Regions from separate parts of the Ensifer sp. Root142 genome, predicted to be linked through region 1. Evidence: predicted binding sites of a transcription regulator. Region 1 holds the regulator's gene; each other region holds the start of a gene.
What was found. Region 1 encodes PhoB, which activates phosphate uptake and scavenging genes when phosphate is short. Its sites were predicted from a motif close to TGTCATNNANCTGTCAT; they were not measured.
Positions count from the first base shown of each region.

Region 2: ASD52_RS25450 (alkaline phosphatase) is a predicted target of PhoB. The motif match lies at 3,138-3,154, and genes of this name have one in related genera.
Region 3: ASD52_RS29455 (LTA synthase family protein) is a predicted target of PhoB. The motif match lies at 4,133-4,149, and genes of this name have one in related genera.
Region 4: phnC (phosphonate ABC transporter ATP-binding protein) is a predicted target of PhoB. The motif match lies at 3,799-3,815, and genes of this name have one in related genera.

Region 1 covers NZ_LMFK01000012.1:249,080-255,032, reverse strand. Annotated here, with positions in the region: gene ASD52_RS13735 (Hsp33 family molecular chaperone) at 1-195, opposite strand, end outside; gene argF (ornithine carbamoyltransferase) at 542-1,459, opposite strand; gene ASD52_RS13725 (aspartate aminotransferase family protein) at 1,589-2,788, opposite strand; gene ASD52_RS13720 (GcrA family cell cycle regulator) at 3,210-3,731, shown strand; gene phoB (phosphate regulon transcriptional regulator PhoB) at 3,900-4,583, opposite strand; gene phoU (phosphate signaling complex protein PhoU) at 4,887-5,597, opposite strand; gene pstB (phosphate ABC transporter ATP-binding protein PstB) at 5,654-5,953, opposite strand, start outside.
Region 2 covers NZ_LMFK01000034.1:117,659-123,611, reverse strand. Annotated here, with positions in the region: gene ASD52_RS25465 (FtsX-like permease family protein) at 1-73, opposite strand, end outside; gene ASD52_RS25460 (ATP-binding cassette domain-containing protein) at 70-759, opposite strand; gene ASD52_RS25455 (hypothetical protein) at 763-1,227, opposite strand; gene ASD52_RS25450 (alkaline phosphatase) at 1,337-3,088, opposite strand; gene ASD52_RS25445 (aspartate-semialdehyde dehydrogenase) at 3,477-4,511, shown strand; gene ASD52_RS25440 (lytic transglycosylase domain-containing protein) at 4,719-5,540, shown strand; gene ASD52_RS25435 (carbonic anhydrase) at 5,764-5,953, opposite strand, start outside.
Region 3 covers NZ_LMFK01000044.1:191,120-197,072, reverse strand. Annotated here, with positions in the region: gene ASD52_RS29470 (pilus assembly protein TadG-related protein) at 1-750, opposite strand, end outside; gene ASD52_RS29465 (TadE/TadG family type IV pilus assembly protein) at 752-1,174, opposite strand; gene ASD52_RS29460 (DUF1003 domain-containing protein) at 1,370-1,918, opposite strand; gene ASD52_RS29455 (LTA synthase family protein) at 2,176-4,098, opposite strand; gene ASD52_RS29450 (NAD+ synthase) at 4,368-5,953, shown strand, end outside.
Region 4 covers NZ_LMFK01000049.1:48,332-54,284, reverse strand. Annotated here, with positions in the region: gene phnE (phosphonate ABC transporter, permease protein PhnE) at 1-821, opposite strand, end outside; gene phnE (phosphonate ABC transporter, permease protein PhnE) at 831-1,793, opposite strand; gene phnD (phosphonate ABC transporter substrate-binding protein) at 1,901-2,806, opposite strand; gene phnC (phosphonate ABC transporter ATP-binding protein) at 2,893-3,735, opposite strand; gene ASD52_RS35200 (FAD-binding oxidoreductase) at 3,904-5,031, opposite strand; gene ASD52_RS35195 (LysR family transcriptional regulator) at 5,112-5,953, opposite strand, start outside.

The DNA of each region.
Region 1 (5,953 bases):
CACGGTCAGCACCACGGTCTCGGCAACCAGCCGCGCGACCGGAAGCGGATAGTTGTGGCGGTCGAGGATCGCATCGAGCATCGGGCCGAGCTGAACGGCGCGGCCACGCACATCGAGGCCCTCCACCTGGAAGGGCACGACATGATCGTCACCGGCAAAGTCGAATTCGCCAAGTCCTGGTGCCATCTCAGTCATCTGCTGCTCCTTACGTCACTAAAGCGCGTCGCGATCGCCAGGATTCGCTGACTGCGCTTCAAGTTTTTGTTCTTGCGCATATCGTTATCGCAAAACCGCTGCGCACTTTTCCGCGACATGCTTGGGAGAGGGCCGCGCAGAGAACATAAACATCCTCCGGTGCAGCCTGCCCGTTATCCTATTCGATCCCGCCATAAACGGATTTGTCTAGCAGGCATGTGCCGTTTTGCCGGCCGATCATGCGCTGCCTGTCGTCAGGTAACGTCCGTTGTTTCCACCCCGGAACGTCCCGCATTCGGCCTAAATCGTGTCGCATGCGGGAAATTTCAATAGGCAGACGCGCCGATCAGACGAGCCCCATGCACCAGGCGATGATCGACTTCTGTGCGTGCAGCCTGTTTTCCGCCTCGTCGAATACCACCGACTGCGGCCCGTCGATGACCTCGTCGGTCACTTCCTCGCCGCGATGCGCCGGCAGGCAGTGCATGAACAGTGCGTCCGGCGAGGCGTGCCTCATCAGCGCGTCGTTGACCTGGAAGGGCTGGAAGACGTTGTGGCCGCGAGCGCGATGCTCCTGGTTCATGGAAATCCAGGTGTCGGTAACGACGCAATGCGCGCCGGCAACGGCCTGCTCGGCCTCATGGCAAAGCAGGATCTCGCCGCCATTGTTGCGCGCCCAGTTGAGGATCTTGTCGTGCGGCTCGGAACCGAGCGGCACCGCCATGTTCATGCGGTAGCCGAAACGGGCCGAGCCCTCGATCAGCGAGTGAAGCACGTTGTTTCCGTCGCCGGTCCAGGCGATGGTCTTGCCCTTCACCGGGCCGCGATGCTCCTCGAAGGTCATGATATCGGCCATGATCTGGCAGGGATGGGTGTCGTCGGTCAGGCCGTTGATGACGGGCACCGTGGCGTGCTCGGCAAGCTCGAGAAGACGGCGATGATCGGTGGTGCGGATCATGATCGCATCGACGTAGCGTGACAGCACCTTGGCAGTGTCGCCGATGGTCTCGGCGCGGCCGAGCTGCATTTCGGTGCCCGAGAGAAACAGGGTTTCGCCGCCGAGCTGGCGCATGCCGACGTCAAAGGAGACGCGCGTGCGGGTCGAAGGCTTTTCGAAGATCATCGCCAACATCTTGCCGGCGAGCGGCTTTTCGGCGGTTCCGGCCTTCGTCGCCGTCTTTCGCACGCGTGCGTCATCGATGATCGTGCGCAGATCGGCTGCCGTCATGGCCGAAAGATCGATGAAATGTCTTGTGCCTGCCATCGTAGTCAATTCCTGTCTCAGAATGGCCCGTGGAGCGCGACCGGTGTCGAAGAGCCAAAAGAACGCTCGACACCTTGGGCTCGCGCATGGACCCTTGGGAAAATCGCTGCCGATCTCCGGGTTCACAAATTAGGCTGCGGCGGTACCGCTGCTGCTTCTCACGGCTTCGGCCGCGCGCTCGATCCGCGCCAGGCCTTCGCGCGCTTCCGCGGCGGTCACCGTCAGCGGCGGCAACAGGCGCAGGACGTTTTCGCCGGCCGGAACAGCCAGCAGCTTCTCCGCGCGGATCGCCTTCAGGAGATCGGCCGAAGGGCCTTTCGCCTTGATGCCGAGCATCAGGCCGTCGCCGCGGATATCCTCGATCACATCGGGGAAACGGTCCTTCAACGACGCGAGGCCCTGGCGGAAGACCAGGGCCACGTCGCGGACATGCTCCAGGAAACCGTCGGCCAGGATGACGTCGAGCACGGCGTTGCCGACAGCCATGGCAAGCGGGTTGCCGCCATAGGTCGAACCGTGCGTACCGGCGACCATGCCGGCAGCCGCCTCTTCGGTCGCAAGGCAGGCACCGAGCGGGAAGCCGCCGCCGATGCCCTTGGCGACAGCCATGATATCCGGACGGATGCCAGCCCATTCATAGGCGAAAAGCTTGCCGGTGCGGCCGACGCCGGACTGGACCTCGTCGAGGATCAGCAGCAGACCGAACTCGTCGCAAAGCGCGCGCAGCTCCTGCATGAATTCCTTGGTGACCGGGCGGATGCCGCCCTCGCCCTGGATCGGCTCGATCAGGATCGCCGCCGTCTCGTCGGTGATCGCATCCTTGAGCGCCGTGATATCGCCGAAGGGAACCTGATAGAAACCCGGGGCCTTCGGGCCAAAGCCCTCGATGTACTTCTGCTGACCACCCGCCGCGATGGTCGCGATCGTGCGTCCGTGGAAGGCACCCTCGAAGGTGATGATGTGGAACTTCTCCGGATTGCCCTTGGCATAGTGGTAGCGACGCGCAGTCTTGATCGCGCATTCGAGCGCCTCGGCACCCGAGTTGGTGAAGAAGACACGATCGGCGAAGGTGACGGCCGTCAGCCGGCGTGCAAGGCTCTCCTGGCCGGGGACCTCATAAAGGTTGGACAGGTGCCAGACCTTCTCGGCCTGCGCCTTCAACGCCTCGACCAGATGCGGATGCGCATGGCCAAGCGAGTTGACGGCGACGCCGGCGGCGAAGTCGAGATAGCGCGAGCCGTCTTCGGCGATCAACCAGACGCCCTCTCCTCGCTCGAAACGCAACGGCGCACGCATGTAGGTGTCGTAAAGCGGCGTGGTTGCAGTCATGGCGAGCCTCTCCTTCATTGCTATCGGCATCGATCCGAGCCCCTGTTGAGCGCGGCAAAAAATTAAAAATGCCGCCTTGCGGCGGCGCAGGCACTATTCCTATTTCGCAGCGCAATGTCAACAAAACCAAGCTTTGCAGTGCGGTCGGACGGGTCTGATCCATGCGACGAAAAAATCACGCGACGGGGCTTGCAAAAATGCAACGCCCACCGAGCAAGTTGGGGAAAACCAAGAAATCGATTCGGCGCGATTCGCGGGACTCTTGCCACGGAGTCCGCCGGTCAGTAGGTTAATGTTCAATTACTAGACGCATGCGGCGGGCCTAGTCACCAAAAGTGTTATCGCGTTGCAGCTCCGGAGCCTGTCCGGAGCGTGGTGAGAGATTCTGTCATCGCCAACGCTGAGAACGGAGAGTGCAGAAATGAACTGGACTGACGAGCGGGTGGAAAAACTGAAGAAGCTTTGGTCCGAGGGCCTGAGCGCGAGCCAGATCGCGGCACAGCTCGGCGGCGTCAGCCGCAATGCGGTCATCGGCAAGGTTCACCGGCTGAGCCTGCCCGGCAGGGCCAAGGCTGGCGGAACCACCGCCGCGACCCGGCCGAAGCAGCGCCCGACTTCGGCGCCGCGCGCTCCGAACTACGCTTCGCGCGTCACGACACGGACGGTTACCCGTGCGGCCGGCGCGACCGTGCTCAAGGAAGAGGTCGAAGTCGATCTCGTCGCCGAACAGGATTTCCGCATCCAGACGGATGTGGTCGTGCCAATGTCGCGCCGCCTGGAGCTGACGCAGTTGACCGAGCGCACCTGCAAATGGCCGATCGGCGACCCGCTCAAGGAAGAATTCCACTTCTGCGGCAACGATTCCCCGGAAGCTTCGCCCTATTGCACATTCCATGCGCGGCTTGCCTATCAGCCGACCTCCGAGCGCCGTCGCGCTCGCTGAGACGACCGAAAACCACATGCAGAAAAGGGGCCGCACGGCCCCTTTTTTATTGGCTGCTGCATGTTTCCCTGGTTCGTATTCGCTTCAAGGAAACATGCCGCAATTCAAGATGCAACAGCGACCTTTGCGCGTCCATTAAGATGCGCGGCGCTGCAGTGGCCGGCTGGCTCAGCTTTCGAGCGAGTAGCCGGCACCGCGAACGGTGCGGATGACATCAGGCATGCTCGAGAAATTCAGTGCCTTGCGCAAGCGACCGACATGCACGTCGACGGTGCGCTCGTCGACATAGATATCGTGGCCCCAGACGCCATCAAGGAGTTGCGAGCGCGAGAACACCCGGCCCGGCGACGACATCAGGAATTCGAGCAGGCGGAATTCCGTCGGACCAAGGCGGACCTCGCGGGTGCGGCGATGCACGCGATGGGTCTCGCGATCGAGCTCGATGTCGCCGCAGCGAAGCAGCGTCGAGAGGACCTCGGGCTTGGCGCGCCGCAGCATCGCCTTGACACGGGCCATCAGCTCCGGGGTCGAGAACGGCTTGACGACATAATCGTCGGCGCCGGTGGCAAGGCCACGAACCCGCTCGCTCTCCTCGCCGCGCGCCGTCAGCATGATGATCGGCAGGCGCTCGGTTTCCGGACGTTGGCGCAGCCGGCGGCAAAGCTCGATGCCGGAAACGCCCGGCAGCATCCAGTCGAGGATCAGGAGATCCGGGAGGCGCTCCTGTAGGCGGATCTCCGCCTCGTCTCCGCGCAGGATCGTATCAACATCGAACCCTTCGGCTTCGAGGTTATAACGCAGCAGGACACTCAGCGCCTCTTCGTCTTCGACAACGGCGATTTTCGGCAACATCAGGCAACGTCTCCTTACCCAGAGCGTCTCGCGTTCGATCGAACGCAAAGAGATGCTCGAACATATAGAATCTGGAGCACTCCGCGCGTTTTCATAGGCACGCGCGAAAACGTATAGCTTCAGACGCAGTAGAGCAGGGCCGCAACCAGGGCTGCGACCGGAGCAGGTTCATAAGCAGGCACTCGAACGTATCCGGGTCTTAAAGCGCGTCGCGATCTCTAAGATGCGCTTGTTGTGCTTTAAGTTCTTGTTTTTGCACATGTCGTTATCGCAAAACCGCTGCGCACTTTTGCGCGACATGCGTTAGTCCTTCACGGCACCCAGCGTCGACGTATTGTCGTCCTTCGGACGCTCGCCTTCCGGCTGCGCGCCCGTCGCCATGTAGTAGATCGTCTCGGCGATATTGGTGGCGTGGTCGCCGATACGCTCGATGTTCTTGGCACAGAAGAGAAGATGCGTGCAGGGCGTGATGTTGCGCGGATCTTCCATCATGTAGGTGAGCAGCTCGCGGAACAGCGAGGTGTAGATCGCGTCGATCTCCTCGTCGCGCTCGCGGATGCTGTTGGCCTTCTCCGGCGAGCGGGAAGCGTAGACGTCGAGGACTTCCTTGAGCTGCACCAGCGCAAGCTCTGCCAGGTGTTCAAGACCGCGCGCCAGCTTGCGCGGGATGCCGGAGCCGGCAACCGCGATGACACGCTTGGCGTTGTTCTTGCCGAGGTCGCCGACGCGCTCCAGATCGGACGCGATGCGGATCGATCCCATGATCTCGCGCAGGTCGGCAGCAACGGGCTGGCGCTTGGCGATGGTGACGATTGCCTTTTCGCCGATCTGGCGTTCGGCTTCATCGAGGATGGTGTCGTCGGAGATCACCTTCTGCGCCAAGGCGAGGTCAGAATTGACAAGCGCACGAACGGATTCGCCCACCATCTGCTCGGCAAGCCCGCCCATCTCGGAGATGCGGCGCGTGAGATATTTCAGTTCTTCGTCGTAGGCGGACATTATGTGCATGGACATAGTCTTCGATCCTTGCGGGCGCGTTCAGGAAACGGGGTGAAGAGGAGCTTCGGCCATCAACCGAACCGGCCCATGATGTAGTCCTGGGTACGCTGGTCATCCGGATTGGTGAACATCTTGTCGGTGTCGTTCTCCTCGACAAGATTGCCGAGGTGGAACATGGCAGTGCGCTGCGAAACACGCGCCGCCTGCTGCATCGAGTGGGTGACGATGACGATCGTGAAGTTGGTACGCAGCTCGTGGATCAGTTCCTCGACCTTGGCCGTCGCGATCGGATCGAGCGCCGAACAGGGCTCGTCCATCAGGATCACTTCAGGGCTGACGGCAACGGCGCGCGCGATGCACAGACGCTGCTG
Region 2 (5,953 bases), on a different contig from region 1:
ACGCAACCAGGAGGACGACGACGAGCGAACCGGCCCAGAGGCGGCGCAGATCCGCAAGGATGAAACCGATCATGCCGCGCGCTCCTCGATGAGGCCATCTTCGACGATGCGCCCGGCGGCAAGCCGGATGCGACGGTCCATACGCCGCGTCAGCGCCAGATCGTGCGTCGCAACGATCAGCGTGCAGCCGCTTTCGCGTGAAAGCTCGAGCAGCAGGTCGCCGACGGTCTCGCCGGCGTCGCTGTCGAGGCTGGCGGTCGGCTCGTCGGCAATGACCACACCCGGCTTGCGCAAAAGCGCGCGGGCGATCGCCACCCGCTGCATTTCACCGCGCGACATGGTTTCGATCATCTGGGTCGGCCGGGTGAGGCCGACACGCAGAAGCAGATGTTCAGCACGGGCGCCGACATCACGGCTCATCGCGCCGGAGAGCCTTGTCGGCAGCAGAACGTTGTCCAGAGCACTGAGGCCGGGGAAAAGATGAAAGTCCTGCAGGACCAGACCGATATTGGCGCCGCACCAACGGTCACGACGGCCCTCGGAGAGCGCGCAGATATCGACATCGCCCCAGAGGATGCGGCCCTGTCCGACCCGCTCGAGCCCGGTCAGGATGCTGATCAGCGTGCTTTTGCCGGATCCTGACGCACCTGTGAGCGCCACACGGCTGCCGGCGGCGACGTCAAGGCTGTCGATCGCAAGAGCGGGTGCGGCAAGTCCGGGAAAGCTGACATCGACGCCTGCGAGTTGAAGACCAAGCATGCCCTAGACCGCGTAAAATTGAGACGAGCGCAGACGCAGCAGGCTGACGAATCCGGTCTCCGGATCGGTCCAGGAGCCGACCTCCAGTGTCCCGCGAACCTCGATCGTCTGGCCGGGCGGCACGAAGGTCTGCTTCTCCCCGAGATAGACGACGACGATATTGTCCGGCCAATCGGAATCCGACGAACAAAACGGGCAAAGCGCCATCGGAACTTCCGTCAGCACGAAGAACGCTGCCTCTGCCTTGAGCGGCGGCGCCATGAAGCCGCGCATGCGGACTTCCTGACCGGCAAGGCTCTTCACCTTTGTCGAGAATTCGAGGCCGAGTACACTGACCTTGCCGTAGAGCTCATCGAAAGTGAGACTGGCGTCGGCCAGGGCCGCATGCCCGTCGAACGCGACAACCGCGCCGGCAATCAGGCCGAGCACAGCTCGACGGCTCAAGGATATGGGTGTCGGTAGGGTCATCGTCTTATCGCCAAGAGTACCCCGGCAGCGCATGGGCGTGATGTGGCCGGGAATGAACGTCAGCGTGAAGCCTCCTCCCCGTTTCAGGGAGGAGGCGGGTTTCAAACAATCAGTTGGTCTGCTTCACGCCGAGGGCAAGCGCATCGACGAGAACGCGGTAGACGTCGCTCTGCTCCATGTAGCCTCTGAAGCCCTCGCTGCCCGGACCTTCCGACTGCAGCACGACGTCGTCGACCGTGTGCTGGCCGGTGCTTTCGTCCTTCGGCAGGATGCCGACGCGCAGCACGGCGCCGGGCATGTCCTTGTAAGCTTCGTTGGCGACATACTCGTCCTTCTCGTTCTTCACCGCCGGCTCGAACGGCCCGTCCAGCTTGGGGCTGAAGGTTTCGTAGTAGTCGGGGAAGTTTGAGACGAACATCGCCAGACGACGGCTCGCGTCGATCTTGTCGGGGAAGCCGTCCTTGTTCTCGTCGGTATAGTTCGGGAAGCCCGCCGAAGCGCCTGTTTTGACCTTGTCGCGGCCTTCCTTGCCCTCGACGGTGTCGTCGATGATGCCGAGCAGTGAGACGCCATGGGTATGGTCGCCGGTCACGACAACCAGCGTATCCGGGTTGTTCTTCGCGAACGCGCGGGCAACGCCGACCGCCTGGTCGAACTCGATGGTCTCGACGACGGCGCGCTCCATGTCGAGCGGATGGCTCATCTTGTCGATCGAGGCGCCCTCGACCATCAGGAAGAAGCCGTTTTCGTTCTTCGACAGCCTGTCGAGCGCGGTCTTGATCATGTCGACAAGGCCTGGCTGGCCGGGGAACTTTTCGACCGTGCCCTTCTTCAGGAACTCGCGATCAAGCGTCACGTCCATGTTGCCGGTGTGGAACAGACCGAGAAGCTTGCCGTCGGCGGGCGCATTGGCAAGTTCGCTCTTGTCGGTCGCAAGCGCATAACCGGCTTCCTGGAAAAGCTTGATGTAGTCCTGGTTGTCCTTGCGCTTGGAGCCGGGCGTCTCCTTGCCGAGGAAATAGGCCGAGCCTCCGCCAAGGATGACCTCCGGCTTGACGTCGTAGATCATGCCGACGATCTCGGCCTTGTCGCTGCGGTTGCGGGTGTGGGCGACGACGGCGGCCGGCGTGGCGTCCTCGATTTCCGAGGTCGTGACGAGACCGATCGACTTCTGCGTCTGGCGGCGCAGCGCTTCGGCAATGGTCTCGACCCGTGGATCGTCGAGGCTGTCGGGCGTGCGGTCGCCATAGACGCCCACGGCGTTGATCACGGTCTTGTGGCCGGTCATGTAGGCCGACATGGTGTTGGCGCTGTCGGTGTCGATCGAATTGGTCGCCGACGTGCCGATGAAGGCCATGCGCTCGAGGTCGTCCATGTTGAGGCGGCCATTAGCCTTACCCTCGGTCATGCCCTTCGACATGATGCGGGCGGCGGTGCGGTGCGCAACCGAAAGGCCATCGCCAAGCAGGAAGATGACGTTCTTGACCTTCGGCTGCTCCGCCGTGGCATAGACGTGCCAGGTCACGGTCTTCGTCTCTCCGCCAGCCGTCACTTCGACCTTGTAGCTGCCCGGTGCGCCAATTATAGCGTTGCGCAGGAGCAGGGCCGAACCGAGCTCCTTGTCTTCCTTGCCCTTTTCCATCGCGACATAGGCGGCTTCGGCACCGAGCGCTGCCTTGTAGTCCTGGCCGTTGACGGTCACCTTGATGTCTTCCGCCTTGACGGCGCTCTTGAGCTCGACCTTGAAATCGAACGGGGAACCGGCAAGAATTGTCGCGCGATCAATGGGATAGACGTCTGCGGCCTGAGCGGCGTGGGCCAGAACCGTCGTGGCAAAGAGGGTGGCAAGAAGCATACGCATGGCAATCGTCCCTTTGAGGTGTCGGATTGCGCGGTCGTAACGCCCGGCGATGACAGCGACATGACATTGCGATCACGTTTGCAGGCGCCAAGCATCGCACGCTTGACTCGCCGATAGAAACAATTATTACGAGCCTCGGAAAGGAAGGCATTCCATGCTTCGCCGCGAACACAACTTCGCTGACAGCAGCGTCCTGGCAGAAATCGCCGGGCAGGATATGCGTTTTCCAGCTTCCTTCAAAACAACGGCCAAAACGACGACGAAAACCGTCTGACGTCTCTGGCCCTCCGCTCTCTCCCCGGTTTGGCCGGGGACAGGAACCCTCGCGGCGGATCGCGCGGTTTCCCCCTCCACCCGACGAGGAGAGACAAAAAAGAGAGCTTAGATCATGGGTTTCAAGATTGCAGTCGCAGGCGCCACCGGCAATGTCGGCCGGGAGATGCTGAACATCCTTTCGGAACGCGGCTTTCCCGCCGATGAAGTGGTCGCCCTTGCTTCCGCCCGTTCCCAGGGCACGGAAGTTTCCTTCGGCGACAAGACGCTCAAGGTCAAGAACCTCGAAAACTACGATTTCTCCGATACCGATATCTGCCTGATGTCGGCCGGCGGCGCGGTTTCGCTGAAGTATTCGCCGAAGATCGGCCAGCAGGGTTGCGTCGTCATCGACAATTCCTCGGCCTGGCGTTACGACTCCGAAGTGCCGCTGATCGTGCCGGAAGTGAACCCGGACGCGATCACGCTCTTCACCAAGAAGAACATCATCGCCAATCCGAATTGCTCGACCGCCCAGCTCGTCGTCGCGCTGAAGCCGCTGCACGACCACGCCAAGATCAAGCGCGTCGTCGTCTCGACCTACCAGTCGGTTTCCGGCGCCGGCAAGGACGGCATGGACGAACTCTTCAACCAGACCCGTGCGGTCTTCGTTGCCGACCCGATCGAATCGAAGAAGTTCACCAAGCGCATCGCCTTCAACGTCATTCCGCACATCGACGTCTTCATGGAAGACGGCTACACCAAGGAAGAGTGGAAGGTTCTGGCCGAGACCAAGAAGATGCTCGACCCGAAGATCAAGGTGACCTGCACGGCCGTGCGCGTCCCGGTCTTCATCGGCCATTCGGAATCGGTCAACATCGAGTTCGAAAACGAGATCACCGCTGACGAGGCGCGCGATATCCTGCGCGAAGCACCGGGTTGCCTTGTTGTCGACAAGCACGAGAACGGCGGCTACGTAACGCCTTACGAGTGCGCCGGCGAAGACGCGACCTACATCTCGCGCATCCGCGAAGACGCAACCGTCGAAAACGGCCTCAACATCTGGGTCGTTTCCGATAACCTGCGCAAGGGTGCGGCACTCAACGCGATCCAGATCGCCGAGCTGCTCATCAACCGCGGTCTGATCCGCGCCAAGAAGCAGGCCGCCTGAACAAACAGACGGTAAAGCACGAATAAGAACCCCGCCTGGCCCGTTATCGGCCTGCGGGGTTTCCTGTTTCACGGATCCGTGCGCAAAATTGATCGGATTCACGTGAAACCGTTAGGAAATTTCCGCCAATGAGGGGCGGGTGACAGAGCCGGCAAAGGCTGGCATCTTCCTAACGGCAACCAGATTTGGGCAATGACGGGGTATTTCATGCACACGGCAAAGTGCGTAGCGATTGGGCTTGCGGCCCTGATTTCAACGGCGATCCTTCCGGCGACCGCGTCGGCGGCACAGTGCGGCAACGACGGCAGCGGTTTCGCGGCCTGGATGACGCAGTTCAAGCAGGAAGCCTCCGGCAACGGCATCAGCCCTGCGGCGCTCGACAAGGCGCTCTCCGGCGTTTCCTACAACAAGGCGACGATCCGCGCCGACCGCGGCCAGAAAAGCTTCAAGCTCTCGCTCAGCCAGTTCATGCAGAAGCGTGGCGGTCAGACGATCATCTCGCGCGGCAAGAAGATGAAGGCCCAGAATGCGGCGCTCTTCAACAGCATCGAACGGCGCTACGGCGTACCGGCCGGCCCGCTGATCGCCATCTGGGGCATGGAAACCGGCTTTGGCGGCTTCATGGGCAAGGAGCATACGCTCTCAGCCGTTTCGACGCTCGCCTATGACTGCCGCCGGTCCGACTACTTCACCAACCAGCTCTATGCGGCGCTCCAGCTCGTCCAGCGCGGCGATCTCAGCCCGGCTGCACGCGGCGCTGCCCATGGCGAAATCGGACAGACCCAGTTCCTTCCGGCAAACGTTCTGAAATACGGCGTCGACGGTGACGGCAACGGCCATATCGACATGGTCCGCTCGAAGGCTGACGCGCTTGCTTCGACCGCGAACTTCCTGCGTGGACACGGCTGGCAGCCGGGCGCCGGATATCAGCCGGGACAGGCCAATTTCGGCGCGATCCAGGGCTGGAACGCCGCCAGCGTCTATCAGCAGGCGATCGCCATCATCGGCGCGGAAATTGACGGCGACTAGAGCATTTCCAGGAAAAGTGCGAAGCGGTTTTCCGTCAGGAAATGCGTAGAAACAAGGAGATAGAGCGTTTCTGCGACTCCGCTTAAACCGCAGACGCTCTAACGCATGTTGCGCAAAGGTGCGCAGCGGTTTTGCGATAACGACAGCGCAAAAACAAAAGATCAAAGCTTATGAAATAAAAGAAGCCCGGTTCGAAAGGACCGGGCTTTTTCTCTGGCTTCTATCACATACCTGGACGGGCAAAGTCGCCGCTCTTCGGATCCATCACCCAGAGCTCGCCGGTCGAAATGTCGAACCAGGCGCCGTGAAGCTGGAGCTTGCCCTTCGATTCGAGAATCTGGACGCAGGGGAAGGTGCGAAGATTGGCGATCGAGTTGCGGATGGAAACCCGCTCCAGAGCGCGCTGCCGCTCG
Region 3 (5,953 bases), on a different contig from region 1:
CGGCAGGGTCAAATTGGCGTCGAGCACGTCTTCATAGGAGGCGGAGGTCAGGCTGAGCTTGGTCGCGACGATCTTCAGGAAAGGCTGGATATCGATGTCGGCGTCGATCAGGGCGGTGTAGTCCATGACCTTCAGCGAAATGTTGGTGCCAAGCATCTGGCCGAGAATGGCATTGAGCAGGCCGTCATTCAGGCTGGCGAGGCGAGAGCCGACGGAAAAGGCGGCAACCTTCGAACTCGCCGCTGTCCCGACCACGCTCAAGTCCGGCGGTGCGGTGAAGAGGGAGGCAAGGAAGATCTGCCCCTTCTTTTCCAGGAGTACCTGGACCGCATCCGAAGGGGCGGCATCCCTGACGAAGCGCTGGCCGGCTGCGACGCCCGGATCGGGGACATACCGTCCACGCGTGACCGTTGCCACGCCGTCGACCTTTTCCGTCCCGACGTCGCCGGGCGGCAGAACCTTGCCATCGACGGTCAACAGGCCGGAGGGCGTCGCAACAGCGAAATTGACATGGTTGTTGGAGAAGTACTTGAGAACAGCCTGCTCGGCGGAGGAGACGTTCGATGCGGCGGCGATGGCAGCAAGATCGACGGTCGACTGCATTTCCTGCTTCTGGACCGTGAGGTAACCGTAGTCGATGCCAAGTCCCATGGAGGCGATCACGAGCGGCATGACGAGAGCGGCGGATATGCCGACGTTGCCACCTCTTGATCGGGCGAGGTGTGCTATTCCCGGCGCTTTCAAACCCATATCAGATACCTCCCAAACGGATCGTAGCGAAGCGCTCGATATTTTCGCTCGGCATGGCGAAAGTGAACATGTTGAAGATCGGGAGATCGCCGGCGTCGTACTTGATCCTCACGGTAAACTGGTTGGCGTTACCAGCATCGTCCTTGACGGTGACCGTCATACGGGACGGCTTGATGAAGGCTTGGTCCATGGTCGTGCGCTGGATGTAGTCCGTGGCAAGGCGTTCTCGCTCGCCTTCGGAAAGTCCGGCAATGGCGGTGCGCGCTGCGTCGGCGGCTATCTGCTGAATGGAGTGGGCCGCGCTGAGGTAGATGCCGTAGGCGATCAACGTCAACACACATAGAAAGAATAGAGGGGCGATGATTGCAAATTCAATTGCGGCAGCGCCATCGCGGCTGCCGAACAGGCGCGTTATTTTGGACATATCAGCAACTCCGACCGAACCGTGACTGCTTTTTCTCTGTCCCTGCGCCTTGACGGTGCTCCCCAAGTGTTAATTTTTCGATACGCTAATAGGTTGTTTCAATAGTCAGAAATAGCCTATTGTTGCAAAATACAAATTTGTGATTGAATTAGGAATCTTGCAGATTCTTGCGCGCTTTAGTGGCTTGTCCGGTGTCTATTCATTGTCGGGTATGTGCCGATACTGGGAAAGCTGGCGGTTAAGATTGGCGATGTCGGTCCTCAGCTCGGCGATCTCGCGCAGTAGCACATCGTCCACCTTGTGGTGCAGGGCGATCAACTCGACTTCCGACTTCAGATTGACCTCATAGTCCTTTGCCGCAGCGAAGCGATCGCGCTCGGCCTGCCGGTTCTGGGACATCATGATGACCGGCGCCTGCAGCGCCGCCAGCATCGAAAGCAGCAGGTTGAGGAAGATGAAGGGGTAGGGATCGAAGGCCCCGGTCACCAGCAAGACGGTGTTGATGATCACCCAGACGACGAGAAAGCCGCAAAAGCTGAGAATGAACCCCCAGGAGCCGCCAATCCTGGCAATGGCGTCGGCGAGCCGGTCGCCGACGGACAGCTCGGCGCTGAACGCGGCATTGGTGTCGGTTGCAACGGTGCGTCGTTCCTTGGCGCGGGTCAGGATGCGGCGCTCGATTTCGCCGAGCTCGGCCATCGGTTTGCCGAAGATGTGCTGCGAGAGTTCGTTCAAATGCGGCATGGCTATCTCCGGAAATGGATCGGACGATATCGAAAGCGTTTCGCGCAAAAGTGTGCGGCGGATTTGCGATAACGACACGGGCAAAAAACAAGAGCCTAAAGCGCAGTGAGCGAATCGGAAAGATCGCGACGCGCTTAAGCGCACCACTTCGACGAGGAAATCAACGGGATAGATGAGAAAGTGCACAGAGCCGGGCGGTTTACCGTCCGGCTCTGTTCAGAGGCCAGTGATGTCGCACGAACGTGTGCGGGTGTGGTTTAGAAGCCTGCGGCGTAGAGATCCGCGTGCGACTTGAAGAAGCGGTCGGTCGAGTAGCGCTTGCCGAACATCATGTCGTGCTGGAGGAAGCGATAGTCGCGCAGCAGGGCCGGGACCTTCGGCTGACGAGACCATTCGGCGACATCCTTGCCGTTCTTGCGGATCAGCATGTAGCGGTCGACGACGCGGTACTGGTCGTGCACCTTGCCGAGGAAGCCGGTATAGTAGGGATGCTCGTAGCCGGACTGCTTGAGGATCTGGTAGGAAAGGAAGGCCGGGCTGATCGTGCCGACATTCTTCTTCGGACCCGTCTTGTTCGACCAGACGACGAGCGGAGTTTCGTGCTGCGCCTTCATCTGGTCCTTCGAGCCCTTGCGCTCCGCGGTCACGCCCTTCATGAAACCGGTGTTGGTGTAGACCGTGTTCAACGGCGGCAGGTGGTCGCCGAAGAGCACGATGATGGTTTCGCGGTCACGTTGCTTGGCCCAGTCCATCAGCTTCTTCAGGCTCTCGTCGGCTTCCTTGACGCCCTGGGCGTAGGTTTCAAGCACCTGGCGATCGCTCTCCGGCAGGTTGCCTTCGACCTTGATGGTATTCTTGGCATAGCGGTTCGGCTCATAGGGGCCATGGCCCTGCAGCGTTACCGCGAAGAAGAAGAAGGGGTCATCCATGGCGTCCGCCTGGCGGATGATCTCCTTGGTCAGGGATTCGTCCGAGGCGAAAATGCCGCGCTTCTGCATCGGCGGCATATTCTCCTCCGACTTGAAGGTGTCGAAGCCGAAGGCCTTGTAGACGGCGGTGCGGTTCCAGAACCAGCTCTGGAACGGATGGATGGCACGCGAAACGTAACCCTCGCCACGGAAGAAGGTGGCAAGCGAGGGGATCGGATTGCGGATGTACTGTTGGTACGGAATGCTGCCATAGGGCAGGAAGGCATTCGAAAAGCCGGTCAGCGCTTCGAATTCGACATTGGCCGTCATGCCGCCGAACTCTGGCGAGAACACGTTGCCAGATTGCATTTCGCGGATCGTCGGCATCGGGTCGGGCGAAAGCTTGACGTTCGGCAGACGGGTCGGATCCCAGAAGGATTCGCTCATCAGCACGATGACGTCGGGCTTGCTGCGGTGGGAGGTGCCGGCCGGCAGCGGCTTGACCGGGATGCGATCGATCGCATCGGCCATGTAGCCGGCGGGCGCGTTGACGTTGGCCATCGGCAGATTGATCGCAAACGCCAGCGCAAAGCCGTTGTGACGATAGTTTTCGGTCTGGTCCCACATGATCGGGATGACCTTCAGGCGATCACGGATCCAGGAGAACTGGTTGTAATCCATGATGTGCCAGAAGGCGAAGAGCAGCGGCAGCGCAAAAGCTGCGCGAGCGATGCGCTCGCGGCGTGTCAGCTTGGGGAAGTTGCGCCAGGCGTAACGCAGCAACAGGCCGATGGTTGTAACGGCTGCGATGAGGCCGACAACGATGCCGACGGCCGTCCACGGACGATCCTTGACAAGCACAGGCATCAATTCGAGGATCTGGCGGCCAAAGAGGAAGTCGGTCGGATAGAGCGGGTCGGAGAGAAAGACCTGCTTCTGCTGGCAGATGATGGCCGGTATGATCGCCAGCGGCGCGAGCACCACGGCGGACTTGTGTTCGCGGCCGAAAACGCCATCGATGGCGAGAAGGATCAGGAAGAATGCACCGATGGTGGTCCATGCGGGGCGCGTCGGATCGAGGAAGTAGGCGACCGTGTCGGCCATGGACTGGCGCACGATCAACTCGACTGCAAAAACGAGGGCTGCCGCGATCGACAGCGAGAACAATGCACTGCGTGCGGAGGTCAGCGTCTTGGCGTGCCGCGCGGCAAATCCGGGTCTACCAGCGTAGACTCGTGATCTCCTCGCTACGGCTGAATCGATATTGGCCAACGTCTTCTCCAATTTCATCAATGTGTCGTGTAACTGTCATACGACTGTCATTTTGAACAGGGGATGAATGACTTGTTCAGGGTGTTTGGAAACAGGTTTTCGTGACGTGAGGACGCGCGAGCCGGCGCCGATAACAAACCGGAAACGCAGAATTTTTTGGAATTTTTCGCTTCGCGGCGATTGGCTGTGGGCATTTTCGCGCGGATTGCGCTAAAGATCGGGGCGAAAGTCAGACGCATTCGTTCGAGAACAGACCGACAGGCCCGCTCATGACCGCTCACAAAGCCGCTCCCACCCTGCTTCGTATCGCAATCGCCCAGCTCAATCCGACCGTCGGCGATATCGCCGGAAACCTGGCGAAAGCGCGTGAGGCGCGCGCCGATGCGGCGCGCCAGGGCGCCGACCTCCTGCTGCTCACCGAGCTCTTCATTTCCGGCTATCCGCCGGAGGATCTGGTTCTCAAGCCTGCTTTTCTCAAGGCCTGTTTACAGGCGGTGGAAAAGTTGGCCGAGGAGACCGCCGACGGCGGCCCGGGCGTCATTATCGGCTTCCCGCGCCTGGCCAAGACCGGGCGCCACAATGCCGTCGCCGTGCTCGATGGCGGCAAGATCATTGCGGTACGCGACAAGGTCGATCTGCCGAATTACGGCGAGTTCGACGAGAAGCGGGTGTTCGACCAGGGCGAGATGCCAGGGCCGGTCAATTTCCGCGGCATTCGCATTGGTATCCCGATCTGCGAGGACATCTGGGGCGATCTTGGTGTGTGCGAGACACTGGCGGAAAGCGGCGCCGAAATCCTGCTGTCACCGAACGGCTCGCCCTATCATCGCGGCAAGGTGGACGTGCGCCATCAGGTCGTGCTCAAGCAGGTGATAGAGACCGGCCTGCCGATGATCTATGCCAACCAGCTCGGCGGTCAGGATGAACTGGTGTTCGACGGCGCGAGCTTCGCCTTCAACACGGACAAGTCGCTCGCCTTCCAGATGAGCCAGTTCGAGGAGGCGCTGTCGATCGTCGAATGGAAAAAGGGCGACAATGGCTGGCACTGTGCCGGCGGCCTGCAATCGCGCCTGCCGGAGCGGGAGGAGGCAGACTATCGCGCCTGCATGCTCGGCTTCCGCGACTACGTCAACAAGAACGGTTTCAAGAACGTCGTGCTCGGCCTGTCCGGCGGCATCGACTCGGCGATCTGCGCAGCACTTGCCGTTGATGCGCTCGGCGAGGAGCGGGTACGCACGATCATGCTGCCTTACCGCTACACCTCGAAGGACTCGCTGAAGGACGCCAAGGATTGCGCCGAAGCGCTCGGCTGCCGCTACGATATCGTGCCGATCGAAGAGCCGGTCGAAGGATTTCTCGGCGCGCTGGCCGATATGTTCGAGGGCACGGAATCGGGCATCACCGAGGAAAACCTGCAGAGCCGCACGCGCGGCACGATCCTGATGGCCGTCTCCAACAAGTTCGGCTCGATGGTGGTCACCACCGGCAACAAGTCGGAAATGTCGGTCGGCTACGCCACGCTCTATGGCGATATGAACGGCGGCTTCAATCCGATCAAGGACCTCTACAAGATGGAGGTCTATGGCATCTCGCGCTGGCGCAACACCACCGTGCCGCCGGGCGCGCTCGGTCCATCCGGCGTGGTCATCCCGCAAAACATCATCGACAAGGCGCCGTCGGCCGAGCTTCGCCCCAACCAGACGGACCAGGATTCACTGCCGCCCTATCCGGTGCTCGATGACATTCTGGAGTGCCTCGTCGAAAAGGAGATGAGCACGGAGGAGATCGTTGCTCGTGGTCATGACGAGACAACGGTACACCGCATCGAACATCTGCTCTATATCGCCGAATACAA
Region 4 (5,953 bases), on a different contig from region 1:
GTGATCAACGAAAATACATCGCCATAGCCCTTGCCGAAGAACGGTGAGTGGACGTCGAAGAGGAAATTGGCCCAGCCGAAGAAGCGATTGCGGATCGAGATGTCGTCACCTTCGACGTCGGCCCAACCAGTTGCACCAAAGGCGAGCGTGATCTTCTCGCCCGGGCGTTTCTGCGTGGCCCAGGCGGGGAGGGCACCCTGAGGGGTTACCGTGTCCTGGCCATCGACGGCCATCGTCAGCGTCTCGCCACGATGGGTTGCCTTGACGAGTCCGTCGGCAATTTCGATCTTCGTCGACCTGTCATAGGTGATGACGGCCCTGGTGATGATTTCCTCGGTCCGCATTTCGACGCGGTTCTGCTCACTTGGCGTATTGGCCGCGCCGAGCGCTGAACCCGGCGCCATGAAGCTGAAGGATGACGTCGTCTTGGGCTTTGCAGTCTGTGCGGTTGCAGCGGGTAATTCGACTTTTCGGGTCACGGTTTCCTTGTCGAGTTCCACCCATGCCGGATTCGGATTTGGCCCAAGCGGCGAGTTGCGCTGGTAATCGAGCGTCATCGTCTTGTCGCGGGCGATCTTGATCTCGGGCCGAACCTCGTAGGAGACCCAATCCGCGAGATAGGTCCCGGCAATGCCCCAATTGGCGTTGCCCAGAACATGCCCGATCGAAAAAAACCACCAGCTGAAGATGAGGTAAGCGACGAGGCCGACACTGATGACAATCGTGCGCAGGCGCTTGTTCGAGGAGCCCTGCAGCAAGTGCGGGTGACGCGATGCGATCGCATCCATTTCGAGAGCGCTTAATCTGGTCGTGGAGGTCATGATGCGCACCTACTGGGCAAGCTGGAAGGCCTGGTCGCCGACGAGGCGACGGCGCAGCCATGCGGAAAACTGGTCGACGGCGAAGATCGTTGCAAACAGCAGCATGACGATCGCCAGTGTCTTTGCCTGATGGCCCTGGCCGATCGACAGACGCAGCAACTCGCCGATCCCGCCGCCGCCAACTGCGCCGATGATGGTCGAGGCGCGTACGTTGATCTCGAGGCGAAGCAGGAAATAGCTGGCGAAGTTGGGCAGCACCTGCGGCACCATGCCGAACCAGACGCGTTCGATCCAGTTGCCACCGGCGGCGCGCAGGCCCTCGTCCGGTTTCATGTCGGCGTTCTCGACCACCTCGAAAAACAGCTTGCCGAGTGCGCCGACCGTGTGGATCGAAACCGCGGCGATCGCGGGTATCGGCCCGAGCGAGAGGATTGCCAGGAAGAAGCCGGCGATGACCACTTCGGGAAAGGCGCGTAGGATCTCCATCAGCCGGCGCACGACACCACGAACCCACGGATTGGGCATCAGGTTGCGGGCGGCAAGGAAACAGAAGATGAAGCCGAAGAACGTGCCGATGACGGTGGAGAAGATCGCGATGTTCACGGTCTCCAGCATCTTGTGCACATACTCAGGAATGTAGAAGCTCTCGGTCAGGTAGAGCCGACCCTCGGGATAATTGTACTTGAAGCTGCCGTCGTCGTAGGGCGAAGGCAGATCGAACATGGCGCGGAAGATTTCCAGGCCATCACGCGGCGCGAGATCGCCGACGAAATCGAAGAAGTGCGGCAGGCGGTCGAAGAATTTGCCGGCATTGGAATCGTTGGCAAACCAGAGCGAGCCGGAAAGGGCGAGCACCAGCACGGCGAAGCCGAGCCAGGAGTAAAGCCGGCGACGCGAGTTCAACTCCTGCCAGTGGCGCTCGACCAGCGCGCCGTTTTCACTCAGATGCCTCGGGAGCATGGAAGTTGCCATGAATGTTCCGGCAATGCCGGCCTCTGTCGACAGGCGCTCCAGGCGCCCCAGCAAAAAGGCGAACGCTGGCCGTTTTGGCGGCCAGCGTCCTTGAATGATCAGGAAAATCAGCCGCCGATCGTTGCCTTGCGGGCGTCGATGATCGGCTTGTAGAAGTCGGCGTTGACTTCGGTGAAGCCAGTGAAATCGCCACCCTGGATGGCGGAGAAGCAGGCGGCATCGGTCTTCGGCAGGTCGAGCATGAACTGCTTGAACTTGGCCTTCATGTCATCGTTCATCGTCGAACGGACGACGATCGGGCCGTTCGGGATCAACGGCGACTTCCAGAGTTCGACCAGGTCATTCATGTCGAGGATGCCCTTGTCGACCATCTTCTTCAGGTTGCCCGAAGTGTAGCCGTCCTTGAATTCGCCGACGCCCGAACCGAAGGTCGTGCCGGCATCGAACGTGCCCTTGACGACTTCGAGAACCAGGTTTTCGTGACCGCCGCCGAAGCCGGTTTCACCGAAGAATTCCTTGACCGGCGCGCCGATCGATTCCGGCAGGGTGACGAGCGGGATGAGGTAGCCAGAGGTCGAGTCCGGATCGGCAAAGCCGAGCTTCTTGCCCTTCAGGTCTTCGAGCTTGGTGATGCCGGAGTCCTTGCGGGCGACCATGATCGAGTGGTAGCCGGTCGAACCGTCGGTCTGGACGGTCGTCAGGATCGGCTCGACCGCGTCGGCCTTGGCGAGGTAGATCTTGGCAAAGCCCGAAGCGCCGAGTTCGGCGTAGTCGAGCGTGCCGCCGAGCAGGCCCTGGATGACGCCGTCATAGTCGGCGGCCGGGAACAGCGAAACCTTTTCGACGCCGATTGCAGCCGGCAGCTTGTCGACGATACACTGGAAGTTGCGCAGGCGGTCGGCTTCGTTTTCGCCGCCGATGATACCGACGCGGAATTCCTTGAGGTCTTCGGCCTGAGCGTGGCCGACGAGGGCGAGCAGGGCGACAGCGCCCAGAAGAGCTTTCTTCAGCATAAGGTTCTCCCGTTTCTCCGGCTTTGCCGGATGATATTCGGTTTCAAAGAGGTGCCCTTGACGTGGGCCTTCGATCCTGGCGGGCGTCAGATGCCGGCCAGTGCCAGCGGCTGGAGGCCGGCAGATGCCGTTTGTTCCTGCGGAATGGCCGCCGGAATGTTGATGCTTGTCGAGGTCATCGATTCCTCGATGCCCGTATCGGCGCCGTAGATCTCGGCGACGGCGGCCGCCGTCAGGTCCTTCGGCTGGCCGTCGAAGACGACGCGGCCGTGCGCCATACCGATGATCCGCTCGCAGTAGTTGCGCGCCGTGTCGAGCGTGTGGAGATTGGTGATTACGGTGATGCCGTCGCGCTCGTTGATGTCGCGCAGCGCGTCCATGACGATCTTGGCGTTGAGCGGGTCGAGCGAGGCGATTGGCTCGTCAGCGAGCAGAACCTTCGGCTGCTGCATCAATGCGCGGGCGATGGCCACGCGCTGCTGCTGGCCGCCGGAAAGCGTGCCCGCCGCCTGCAGCGCCGTCTGCTCGATGCCGAGGCGCTCCAGCGCGCCGATCGCCATGATGCGCTCTTCGCGGGTAAACATGTTGAGGATGCTCAGAACCGTCGAACGATGGTTCAGGCGACCCAGCAGCACATTGGTCAGAACGTCGAGGCGCGGCACCAGATTGAACTGCTGGAAGATCATCGCGCAGTCGCGCTGCCAGTTGCGCAGTGCGGCACCGCGCAGTGACGAGACTTCCGTGCCGGCGAACTCGATCGAGCCGGACGACAGGTCGACCAGGCGATTGATCATGCGAAGCAGCGTCGACTTGCCAGCGCCGGAGCGGCCGATCACGCCGACCATCTGGCCCTGGGGAATGTCGAAGGTAACCGAGCTCACGGCTGTCTTCTTGCCGAACTGGCGGGTTACATTCTTCAACTGAAACATTTCTAGCAGGCCCTCTTTCGGGGAGACCGGTCATCGGTATGACACCTGCCATATCGGCGCTTCATGAAAGCGAAATGTCAGTTTCTTGTAGTTTATGTTACAGTTCACAGCCTCGCCGACATCCTTAACGGAATGTGACAATCGCAGCGGGATGGAGGTGCGTTGTCGCTACCTCAGGAAGCGCTCGGGGTTGAAACCGACTGGGTCAAGGCCGTTTGCGGCGAAGCTTTCGGGCGCCGGTAGGCCAATCAGCAGGTTTGCGGCAAGCGCGCCTAGTGCCGGCGACGTCAGAATGCCGTAGCCGCCCTGGCCGGCAAGCCAGAAGAAATCCGGACGATCCTTGGCGTGACCGATCACCGGCAGCTTGTCCGGTGAAAAGCTGCGCAAGCCAGCCCAGCTCTTGAAGATGCGGCGGACCGGGACGGTCGTCGCCTCTTCCACGTAGTGGGCGCCCCAGGCGACATCGATCTCCTCGGGCTGCACGTCCGTCGGTTCGCACGGCGTGGCGTCGGCAGGAGAGGCAAGCAGCCGCCCGCCTTCGGGCTTCATATAGAAGTCCTCGTCGATCTCGTTGATCTCGGGCATTGTCAGGGCATCGATCTCCGCGGGAAGGTCCACCGTGATCGCGCTGCGGCGATGCGGCACGATGCCGACCGGCGTCACGCCGAAGAGGCTTGCGACCGGGTCGGCCCAGCCGCCAGCCGCATTGACGATGACCTGGGCATGGATCTCGCCGGCATTCGTCGAAAGCACCCAGCCATTTGCCTCGCGGCGCGGAGCCACGATGTCGCTGCGCTCAATCACCTCGGCGCCATGGCGACGTGCGCCGCGCAGGTAACCCTGCAGCAGGTTCTCGACCTCGATGTCCCAGAAATTCGGGTCATAAAATGCGGCCGCCACATAGTCGCGCCGAAGAATCGGTACGCGGGTGATTGCTTCGTCGACAGTCAGCCTTCGCAGGTCGGGATTGACAGCGCTTTCCTCGGCAAACACCGCCTCAAGCCGTGCCACTTTCTCCGCATTGGCGATCATGACGCCGCCACGCTGCTTCAACAGCGGTACGTCGGAAAAGCCTTCGGGAGGCTGATCGAAGAAAGTCTTGGAGATCGCCGCGAGCTTGCACACTTCAGGGGCGTTGTACCGCAGAACGAATTCGGCGGCGGAGCGCCCGGTGCTGTGATAACCGAGCCCGTCTTCCCGCTCGATGACGGCAACGGAGCGGTGCGGTGCCAGAAAAAAGGCCAGCGAAAGGCCGGCAATGCCGCCACCAACGATTGCCACATCAAATTCACGCATGTCCCGACCCCGCTCCTGATTTGGTGGGACCATAGGCAGCGCGTGTTACGCGTTCAAATTTATAACGGGAAATGTCGCTATCAATTCTGCTGATGATCAAGGCAGTGATCAAGCGGCGCGGTATCGGCCACATGCGCAAGGAAGGCGGCCTCGGCCGGATTGAGAATCGAGTTCGGGTTGGAGATGCGAAACACATCCGTCGTTGGCAGGTTGTGGTAGGGCGGCAGTTGCCAAAGTCGTCCGCCGGCGACGGCGGGCGCTGCCAGATGATCCGGCAGCATGCCGATGCCGACGTTGGAGGCGATCAGCCGCATCACTTCCTCGACATTGCAGGAGACGGCCCGAACCTGCTGGCCAAACGAGCCAATGGCGCGCACTGCCGTCACGGAGTTCATATGCTGTCCGCCGAGCACATCGGCGATGAAGGCGATATAGGCATTGCCGCGAAGATCGTTGAAATCAACACCCTCGACACCGAACAGGGGATGCTCGCGGCCGCAGTAAAGCGCATAGCGCTCACGCACGTGGAAGCTCTTGTTCAGCCAGGTGGGGATGTTGCCGTCGCAAAGACCCATCGTCGCGATGTTGCGTTCGACTGCGCTCAGAACGTCCACAGTCGTGGCGACCGTCACCGAAATCGTTACCTTCGGATGCTGGATAAAGAAGCTCTCGAGCTTCCGGTCCCAGGCCGGGTTGTGGGCATGGCTGACGACATGAATGTTGAGGTGGCCGGTGATTTCCTCGCCCGCCGTTTCAAGGACGTTGGGAAGCCGGATGACGGCCGCGAAGATGTCGCGGCACTGCGCGTGCAATCGGGCGCCGGCATCGGTCAGGTCGAAGCGGCCCGGGCGGCGGTCGATGAGCTTTTGCCCAACGGTCTGTTCGAGCCGCTTGAGCGCCATGCTGACGGCCGGCTGCTGCA